DNA from 2 places in the Bacillus sp. AK124 genome. Region 1 is predicted to be linked to the other one. Evidence: predicted binding sites of a transcription regulator. Region 1 holds the regulator's gene; the other holds the start of a gene.
The links. Region 1 encodes Rex, which represses fermentation and respiration genes when NADH is low (regulators of the CRP and FNR family bind a similar motif). Its sites were predicted from a motif close to TTGTGAAATATTTCACAA; they were not measured.
Positions count from the first base shown of each region.

Region 2: M1E06_RS11310 (nitric-oxide reductase large subunit) is a predicted target of Rex. The motif match lies at 2,886-2,903, and genes of this name have one in related genera.

Region 1 covers NZ_CP096378.1:3,662,651-3,667,259, reverse strand. Annotated here, with positions in the region: gene M1E06_RS18435 (ABC-F family ATP-binding cassette domain-containing protein) at 1-1,145, opposite strand, end outside; gene moaC (cyclic pyranopterin monophosphate synthase MoaC) at 1,292-1,798, shown strand; gene M1E06_RS18425 (redox-sensing transcriptional repressor Rex) at 1,802-2,446, shown strand; gene M1E06_RS18420 (twin-arginine translocase TatA/TatE family subunit) at 2,485-2,658, shown strand; gene tatC (twin-arginine translocase subunit TatC) at 2,665-3,441, shown strand; gene M1E06_RS18410 (YdiK family protein) at 3,486-3,677, opposite strand; gene M1E06_RS18405 (CPBP family intramembrane glutamic endopeptidase) at 3,677-4,411, opposite strand.
Region 2 covers NZ_CP096378.1:2,277,309-2,281,917, forward strand. Annotated here, with positions in the region: gene ric (iron-sulfur cluster repair di-iron protein) at 1-426, shown strand, start outside; gene M1E06_RS11310 (nitric-oxide reductase large subunit) at 471-2,825, opposite strand; gene M1E06_RS11315 (Crp/Fnr family transcriptional regulator) at 2,981-3,649, opposite strand; gene M1E06_RS11320 (DUF2164 domain-containing protein) at 3,693-3,932, opposite strand; gene M1E06_RS11325 (nitrate/nitrite transporter) at 4,153-4,609, shown strand, end outside.

The DNA of each region.
Region 1 (4,609 bases):
CCCGATACCGGCTGCAGCTTTTGAATCAATGCTTTTAAAAGGGTTGACTTGCCGATTCCGTTCGGTCCGACCAGTGCAACGCTTTCCCCGCGGGTGATGTGAAAGTTCAATGAACGGAGAAGCGGGGGCTGCTCCTGATAGCTTACTGTCAAGTCTTCCACCCGCAGTACATCGTTTCCGCTTTGCCTTGTAATTTCAAAGCGGAAAGACGCCGACTTTTCATCTCCGAGCGGTTTGTCCATGATCTCCATCCGTTCAAGCTGCTTTCGTCTGCTCTGCGCCCGTTTCGTCGTCGAAGCTCTAGCCAGATTCCGGTCGACGAACTCCTGCAGCTTGGCGATTTCGTCCTGCTGCTTTTCATAAAGCTTTGTTTCCTTTTCCAGCTGTTCGGCTTTTAATTGGAGATAAGAGCTGTAGTTCCCGGTATATTTTTTGCTTTGGGACCGGCTGATCTCGTAAACTTGGGTAACCACTTTGTCAAGAAAGTACCTGTCATGGGAAACGATTAAAATCGCTCCGCTGTAATTTTGCAAATATTGTTCAAGCCATGTCAGGGTATCGATATCCAAGTGGTTTGTCGGTTCGTCCAAAATGAGGAGGTCGGGTTTTGTCAAAAGCATTTTTCCGAGGGCAAGCCTTGTTTTTTGACCTCCGCTTAAGTCCTGGACGCGGACGGAGTCGTCAAATCCCGCAAAGCCGAGCCCGTGCATGACGGATCTGACCTCTGCCTCATATTGGTAGCCGCCTTTGTCCTTGAACTCCTGCTGAAGCCTGTCATACGTCTTCATCAATGATTCAAGCATGTCCGGTCCGGCCTGCGCCATCTTTTCCTCGATCGCGCGCATTTCTTTTTCCATTTTTTTTAGAAAATCAAATACCGACAGCAATTCCTCTTTGAGCGTCAGCTTGGAATCGAGGCCGGAATGCTGGTCAAGGTAGCCCATCGTCAAATCTTTCGGCTTGATGATGTCCCCCTTTTCATATGAAAGTTTTCCTGCGATAATCTTTAGAAGAGTCGATTTTCCGGCGCCGTTGCGTCCGACGATCGCAATCCGGTCCCGAGATCTGACTTCGAGTTTTATATTCGTTAAAATCGTATCGGCTCCAAACGATTTTGAAAGTTGGTTCACTTGTAAAATCATCATGATCTTTCACCTCTTGTCTGCTATTTTAAGTGTAGCCTATCACTGCGCAGTCAGCAAACAATTAAGTGAACTCTGGAAGATTTTAGCCAAAGAAAAAGACAGAATGAAAAAAATAGTGTATGATCGTTATAAGGAGAGTTCAGAACATGAATGAGTTTACACATTTTAATGAACAAGGCAGAGCCAAGATGGTTGATATAAGCGAAAAGGAAGCTTCAGTACGCACAGCTGCGGCTGTTTCAAGCGTGTCTATGAATCGAACAGTACATGAAAAAATCAAAAACCGGGAAATCGGAAAGGGCGATGTATTGGCGGTGGCGCAAGTGGCCGGAATCATGGCCGCAAAACAGACATCCGCCATCATCCCGATGTGCCATCCGATCGCTCTGAAAGGAGTCGACATCGCCTTTCGCTGGGAGGAGAAAGAACAGAAGAGCATCCTGCATATTCAATCTAAAGTGAAGACCAAAGGGAGCACAGGTGTGGAAATGGAAGCGTTAACTTCGGCCTCCGTATGTGCGCTGACCGTATATGACATGTGCAAAGCGGCGGATAAGGGAATGGTGATAGGACCGACCTTTCTTCTCGAAAAGACAGGCGGGAAAAACGGTGACTATAAAAGGGAAAAAGCTGATGTAGACATGGAGGATTAGTTTATGAACATGGATCATTCAAAAATTCCGCAAGCGACAGCGAAACGGTTGCCATTATATTATCGTTTTTTAAAAAACCTTCATGCATCCGGAAAACAGCGTGTATCTTCCGCTGAGCTGAGCGATGCCGTCAAAGTCGATTCTGCGACCATCCGCAGGGACTTCTCGTACTTCGGCGCGCTCGGAAAAAAAGGATACGGCTACAATGTCAATTATTTGCTGTCCTTTTTCAGAAAGACGCTTGATCAGGATGAAATGACGAACGTAACGCTCATTGGCGTGGGGAATTTGGGGACAGCCTTTCTCCATTACAATTTTATCAAAAATAATAATACAAAAATCGCCATGGCGTTTGACATCAATGAGGAAAAAATCGGAACCGAGGTCGGCGGTGTTCCCGTCTATGATCTGAATAGACTTGAAGAGCATATGACGGATGATATCCCCGTCGCCATTTTGACGGTACCGGCTCAAGCCGCACAGTCGATTACAGACAGGCTGGTGGCGCTTGGCATTAAAGGCATTCTTAATTTCACGCCGGCCCGCTTGAATGTGCCGGAACACATTCGCATTCATCATATAGATTTGGCGGTTGAACTTCAGTCGCTGGTGTATTTCATGAAACATTATTCAATGCAGGAAAAGTAAAACGGAAAACGAAAAATAAAGGAAAGGGGGCAGGCTTTATGCCAATCGGTCCTGGAAGCTTTATTTTAATTGTCGTGGTGGCGCTTTTGATATTCGGCCCGAAAAAACTTCCCGAGCTGGGAAGAGCGGCGGGAAACACGCTGAGGGAGTTTAAGAATGCGACAAAAGGTTTGGCTGACGACGATTCCGATAAAAAGAAAGAAGATCAGTAGGATAGGATGACATTTATGAAGGAAAGAGAAATGTCGCTGATAGAACATATCACAGAACTACGCAGACGGCTTGTGATCACTTTTTTCTTTTTTGTTTTATTTGTTGTGGCAGGCTTTTTATTGGCAAAGCCGCTGATTATCTATCTGCAGCAGACGGATGAAGCAAAGCTGCTGACGCTCAACGCGTTCAAGCTGACCGATCCTTTATTTGTGTACGTGCAGTTCGCTTTCATCATCGGCGCCGTCTTGACTTCGCCGCTTGTTTTATACCAGCTGTGGGCTTTCATTAGCCCGGGGCTGTATGAAAAAGAACGAAAAGTGACGCTCAGCTATATTCCGATATCGATTATTCTTTTTTTAGGCGGCATTGCCTTTTCTTACTTTATTTTATTTCCGTTTGTCGTGGACTTTATGACGAGAGTCTCAGATGATCTGAATGTCAACCAGGTCATCGGAATACACGAATATTTTCAGTTTCTGCTTCAGTTGACGCTTCCTTTTGGCTTATTGTTTCAGATGCCTGTGGTCATCATGTTTATCACAAGGCTCGGCCTCGTGACGCCGATGTTTTTGGCGAAAATCAGAAAATACGCATATTTTGTGTTGTTCGTCATCGCGGCCCTCATTACACCGCCTGAGCTTTTGTCGCATTTAATGGTCTCAGTGCCATTGCTCATTCTTTATGAAATCAGTATCGTGATTTCAAGAATATCCTACAGGCAGGCGCAAAAAACAATGATTCAAGAGGAAAATCAAGCGTTTTTGAACGACCATACTAAATAAGAGCCATTCTTTTTCAGAATGGCTCTTTTCCTTCACAAAAAAGGCTATTGATCTTTTCGTTTCATCTTGCCGGCCAGGGCGAACATTTTAAAGGAAATGCTGATATTATAGGCTGCGAAAAGCATCAGCAGGATCGTGTAAAAAGACCACATGCTTCCGGGCGAGGTTGCCGCCAGATATGTAAACAGCACACCCGTTAATAAATAAATCGCTCCCCAGAATTTAGGGCTTCTCATCATAGAAATCCTCCAATAATCATTTGCATTTTCTCGACGTGTTTCAAATATTCTTCAATAGGCTCCCGGAATGTCTGCAGTAAGACGACGAGCGTATTCATGGCGACATGGGCGAAAATAGGCACGATAATCCGGTTGGTTCTGACATATAAAAAGGAGAATGTGAATCCCATTGCTGTATAAATGAGCAGATGGCTGAAATCCAAATGGACGACCGAGAAGAGCACCGAACTGAACAAAGCGGCAATGAAAAAATTCGTTTTCTCATAGATTGCACCGAAAATGATCTTTCTGAAAATGATTTCTTCAAGAATCGGTCCGAATACAGAAGAGACAAACACCATCAGCGGCAATGCGGTGATGATTTCCATGATCCGCTGCGTATTTTCCGATTCCGGGTTGACCCCGAACAAGTACATTTCGATCGAAGCGGCAATTGACTGCGAAAACAAAGCGAGAAAAACGCCGGCTACCGCCCATCCGATTGACGCTCCAACCGATGCTTTCGGGCGGTTGCGAAGCGTCGTCTTCGGCACCGTCCGCAAAATCAGCAGCACGATAACGAGACAGAGGGTAAACGCGATGACAGACCAGACGCCTGTCAATGTAAGCTGGGCTTCAGCCTTTGGCTGTCCTTTGCCCACTCCCAAAAAGTAAAGAAGAGGCAAGCCGACAGCGGCCGACAATTGCATGAGAACGTATGCCAATATAATAAACCAGTATTGTTTTCTCAAGCTTTATGTACTCCTTTTCTAAAAATCTAATTCAGACTATGTTTATTGTAACACACTCTTTTTAAATTATAGGATGATAAGGACATGCGGAGAAATGTAAGCGCAAAAAAATTTGACCTTATCACTTGAAATTGCCTGGGAGATTCTTTATTATAAGAATTGTGTTAGCACTCACCGAGTGCGAGTGCTAAAATTACA
Region 2 (4,609 bases), 1.4 Mb from region 1:
GAGGTGCTTCCTGAACTATCAGGCTTTGTCACAAAAGTCTACCGGGTTCACGGCATCCATCATCCGGAACTCGCCCAGGTCCATCAATTGTTCCATCAGCTGAAAACTGAACTGGAACACCATCTCTTTCAGGAAGAGGAACTCATTTTACCGAAAGTGACGACCTATGAAGAGACGCGATCAATGGACAGCCTGGCAGAAGCGGTTCAGGCGATCGACGTCCTTGAACAAGAGCATGAAGCCGCAGGCAGCATCTTGAAGGAACTGAGAAAAGTGACCAATGACTATACCCTTCCTGAAGGGGCATGCACAACATATACACTGACTTACTTAAAGCTTGATGAATTGGAAACAGATCTTTTTCAGCACATTCACCTGGAAAACAATATTTTGTTCCCGCGGCTTGAAGCGGAAGCCAATCAATAAAATAAAAAGACAGAGGATTTCACTTCCTCTGTCTTTTTGTTTATCTATTCATCTGAAGCAATGTCTTTAACTGGAAGCGCTTCTCCTTCCTGATGCGTCGGTTTGCGGAGATGGAATAATGCTCTGATGCTGAATATGACCAAAATCACGATTCCGGCTAAAAAGATCGTATCCGGCACAGCCCTCCAAGTCAGCAGCGTTTGCACCGTATCCTGCTGTAAAAACTCAGGCGCCCTTGAGCTCCAGTACCCGTCTTCAAACGCTTTTTTCAATTGAAGAAAACCGACCGGCAACAAATTGATAAACACCATTCCGAACAAGCCGATGTTCAGCGACCAGCAGGCTATTTTCAGCCATTTATCATTCCACGCTTCTTTTTTGGCGATATTGCGTAGCGTATACAGCCAGACAGCAATGGCAAACATGCCGTACACGCCCATCATCGCCCCGTGCCCGTGGGCAGGTGTCAGGAACTGGCCGTGCTCAAAATAGCTGACAGCAGGCAGATTGATCAAAAAGCCCAATACCCCTGCACCGACCAGATTCCAGATCGCCGTTGAAATCAAGAACCAGAACGTTGCTTTATACGGGAAATGATGGCCTCCGTCTTTCATCATCTTGTATTGTTCATAAGCTTCCAATACAAGCAGGGTAAGAGGAATCACTTCCAGGCATGAGAAGACGGAACCGAGGCCGATCCAAACTTCGGAAGAACCGTTGTAATAGTAATGATGTCCGATCCCGATGACACCGCTCCCCAGCAGGATCGTCAGTTGAAAATAAAGCGTTCTGACGGTCGATTTTTTCGTAACCAGGTTCATTTGCACGAGCAAAAAGCCGATGACCACGACGGCAAAGACTTCAAAAATCCCTTCCACCCAAAGATGGATAATCCACCACCGCCAAAAATCCGACATTGTAATATTTGTGCCGGGATTAAAGAAAAAGGCTGCACCGTAAAACAGCGGAATGGCGATCGAAGAATAAAACAGCAGATGAATCAAACCGCCTTTATCAGATTCCCGCTTGAGGCCGCTCTTAATGCCTCTGAAAACGATAAACAGCCATATCAGCATGCCGAGTGCGAGAATGACCTGCCAGAAGCGGCCGAGTTCAATATATTCCATTCCTTGGTGGCCGAATAAGAACCAGTTGTTTCCTAAAAGGCCTTTCGCTCCGAGCCATTCGCCAGCCATGCTTCCGCCGACAAGGACGATCAGCGCCCAAAACAGAATATCGACAAGCAGCCCCTGCCTTTTCGGCTCGCGGCCTCCGACAAGCGGCGCTGCATAAATGCCCATACCGAGCCATGAAGTCGCAATCCAGAAGATCGCCAGCTGGAGGTGAAATCCCTTAGATATGCTGAATGGCAACATATCCCTGATCCAATCGATCCCAAAAAAGCTGTCCGGCTCAATATAATAGTGGGCAAGCAAAGCTCCGAACATGGCCTGAACAAAAAACAGCAGCGACACAACGGCGAAATATTTTCCGGTTTTAACCTGTGATGCCGTAAGCGGCTGTTTATCCAGATCAAATACCGGAAACGCCCCTTCCTGATAAGCCTCTTTCATTCCAAGCTTGTAACGGTAAAACACGAATAAAATAATGCCGACAAATAAAATAAGGATGGTGACGCTTGCGCCGCTCCACCAAACGGCGGCAAATGACATCGTGTTTCCGGCATCTTCATCATACGGCCAGTTGTTCGTGTACGTAATGTCGTCGCCAGGCCTTAATGTACTGGAAAGCCATGCCGTCCAGAAGATAAAATCGGAGATCTGCGTGATTTGGTCTTCGCTGTCAACCCACGCTCTGTCGCGTTTAGGCATGTGGCTTTCTTTAATTAAACCGGGCTCAAGCCCCCAGCCGTCTCCTTTTGTAAAGACATTGCGGTAATGATCACGCACTTGCTGCAATCCATAAACCTGCGCATCTGTCAGCTTCAATGTATCTGACGCGCGATTATAACGGTTTTTTCTCATTTCGCGGATGACTTGATTCCGGATGGTGGACTGCTTTTCATCTGAAAGTTGTTTAAAGCGCTTGCCGTATCGTGCCTCCGCCTTAAAATCCTGCATCCCTTCCGTATAGATTTTCAGGGCTTCGGCCGTGTAATCAGGCCCCATGTAAGATCCGTGCCCCAAAATCGTGCCATAATCCATCAGCGCGTATTTTTGAAATACGGCCTGACCGCCTGAAATGGACGATTTGGTCATGAGCACCTCTCCGTTTGGCCCGGACACTTCAACTGGTCTTGGTGCAAGTCCTTTGAAGATCCAATAGCCTCCCAAAAGCAGCACCGAAAAACTAACGATTAAAGTAAAGACGAGAACAGATTTCAAAAAACCGTTTTTCGATGCTTTTTTAACGGGCACCGTCTTTCTTTGAACTTCCATTGCGGTTCACTCCTTTTTTGATTTTGCATGTCCTAAGATACTGGATATGCAGCACACCGGTTGTGAACCAGATCACTTAAATAATGGCGGATTTGTGAACAAAATAAAAACAGGCTTTCCATCTGTTGTTCAATGGAAAGCCTTCATCTTATCCTTCAATTGCAGCCGTTCAGCCAGTCTGTATCATGTATGAAAATTCCGCTCCTGTCAGCTGTCAGCAGATTTTTCTTTTTCATTTCATTTAATGTGCGGTTAATCGTTTCCCTTGACGTTCCGACCATGTTCGCAAAATCCTGATTGGTAATGGGCAGGCTGATGTAGACCCCTTTTTCTTGAGGAATGCCGTGTTCTGCAGCGAGCTTCATTAATACATGCGTCAAGCGGTGCTGGACATCTTTTGAAATAAAACCCTGGATCCGCTCTTGCAAATCGAGAATCTTTTTCCCCATGATTTGCATCACTTTTATTGTCATTTCCGGATATTTCATCAAAAGTTCATTAAAATCAGCGATGCGGATTACGATCAACTCGGTTTCCTGAACGGCTTCGGCTGTTGCCGGGTATGGGGAGCGGTCAAAAAAGCCGACATGGGGAAACATGTCCCCGCTTTGCAGAATCGAAATCACTTGCTCATTGCCGTCTTCATCGATTTTAAAGGCTTTAACAAGACCGGATTTAATGAAGAATACCGCTTCCCTCTCTTCCCCTTCCATAAAAACAAACATTCTCGGCTGATAGGTGCGCTTGACCGCGATTTGCTCGATTTGTTTGAACTCTTCATCATTCAGCCCGCTGAAAATCATAAATTGCTTCAGAAACTCCATTGGTCTTTCAATCCCTTCGGTTTTGCTAAAGGAGAGCGCGTTGTCACAGACGGCGCTCCAGCGCAAAGAGCTCTTCTTCAATCGCCGCTGCCTTCTCTTCCACGACTCTGCGGCTGTCCTTCAGCGCCTGATTATAAAAGTAAGGGCCCAGCTTTTCCTTTACGAATTCAAACATTTGAATCGCCGCGATGTCTCCAACCTCTTCTCCCCTTTCTTCAACATAAAAGCGTTTGATTTCCTCGATGATCGCTTGCTTTTCTTCTTGCGTAAGCTTTATAAACATAAAAGCGGCACTCCTTTTTTTATTTTCATGATAAACGAAAAAGTCCGCAAATGAACCATTTATTTTTTACATCCGTTTACTATCCCTCACTTACCGATATTAAACACGAATCAAACGAATGACCGTGTGACGTAATTCACAATGTTTTTAAAAGACTTTTTGTAAGATAAACATGCTGATTGATTTATTCATTTTTCCCTTTGAAAGGAGCAAAAACGCAATGGTAAATCGTCAAAAAATACAATTACCGCTGCAGTCATTTAGTTTAGTCGCAGGATTTATGGTTTGGGTGTTGATTTCCTCTTTAATGCCCCACATTAAGCAGGACATCGCCCTGACAGACAGTGAGATATCCCTTGTCACGGCCATTCCGGTCATACTCGGCTCGCTTCTGAGGATTCCGCTGGGATACTACACAAACAGATTCGGTGCGAGAATCACGTTCATGATCAGCTTTGTGCTGCTTCTGTTCCCGATTTTTTGGATCAGCACAGCCGATTCGCTGTTCGACTTGATCCTTGGCGGATTCTTCCTCGGCATCGGCGGAGCGGTCTTTTCCATCGGGGTCACATCATTGCCGAAATACTACCCTAAAGAAAAACACGGGTTTGTCAATGGGATCTACGGCGCCGGGAACGTCGGTACAGCGATTACCACGTTTGCCGCTCCTGTCGTAG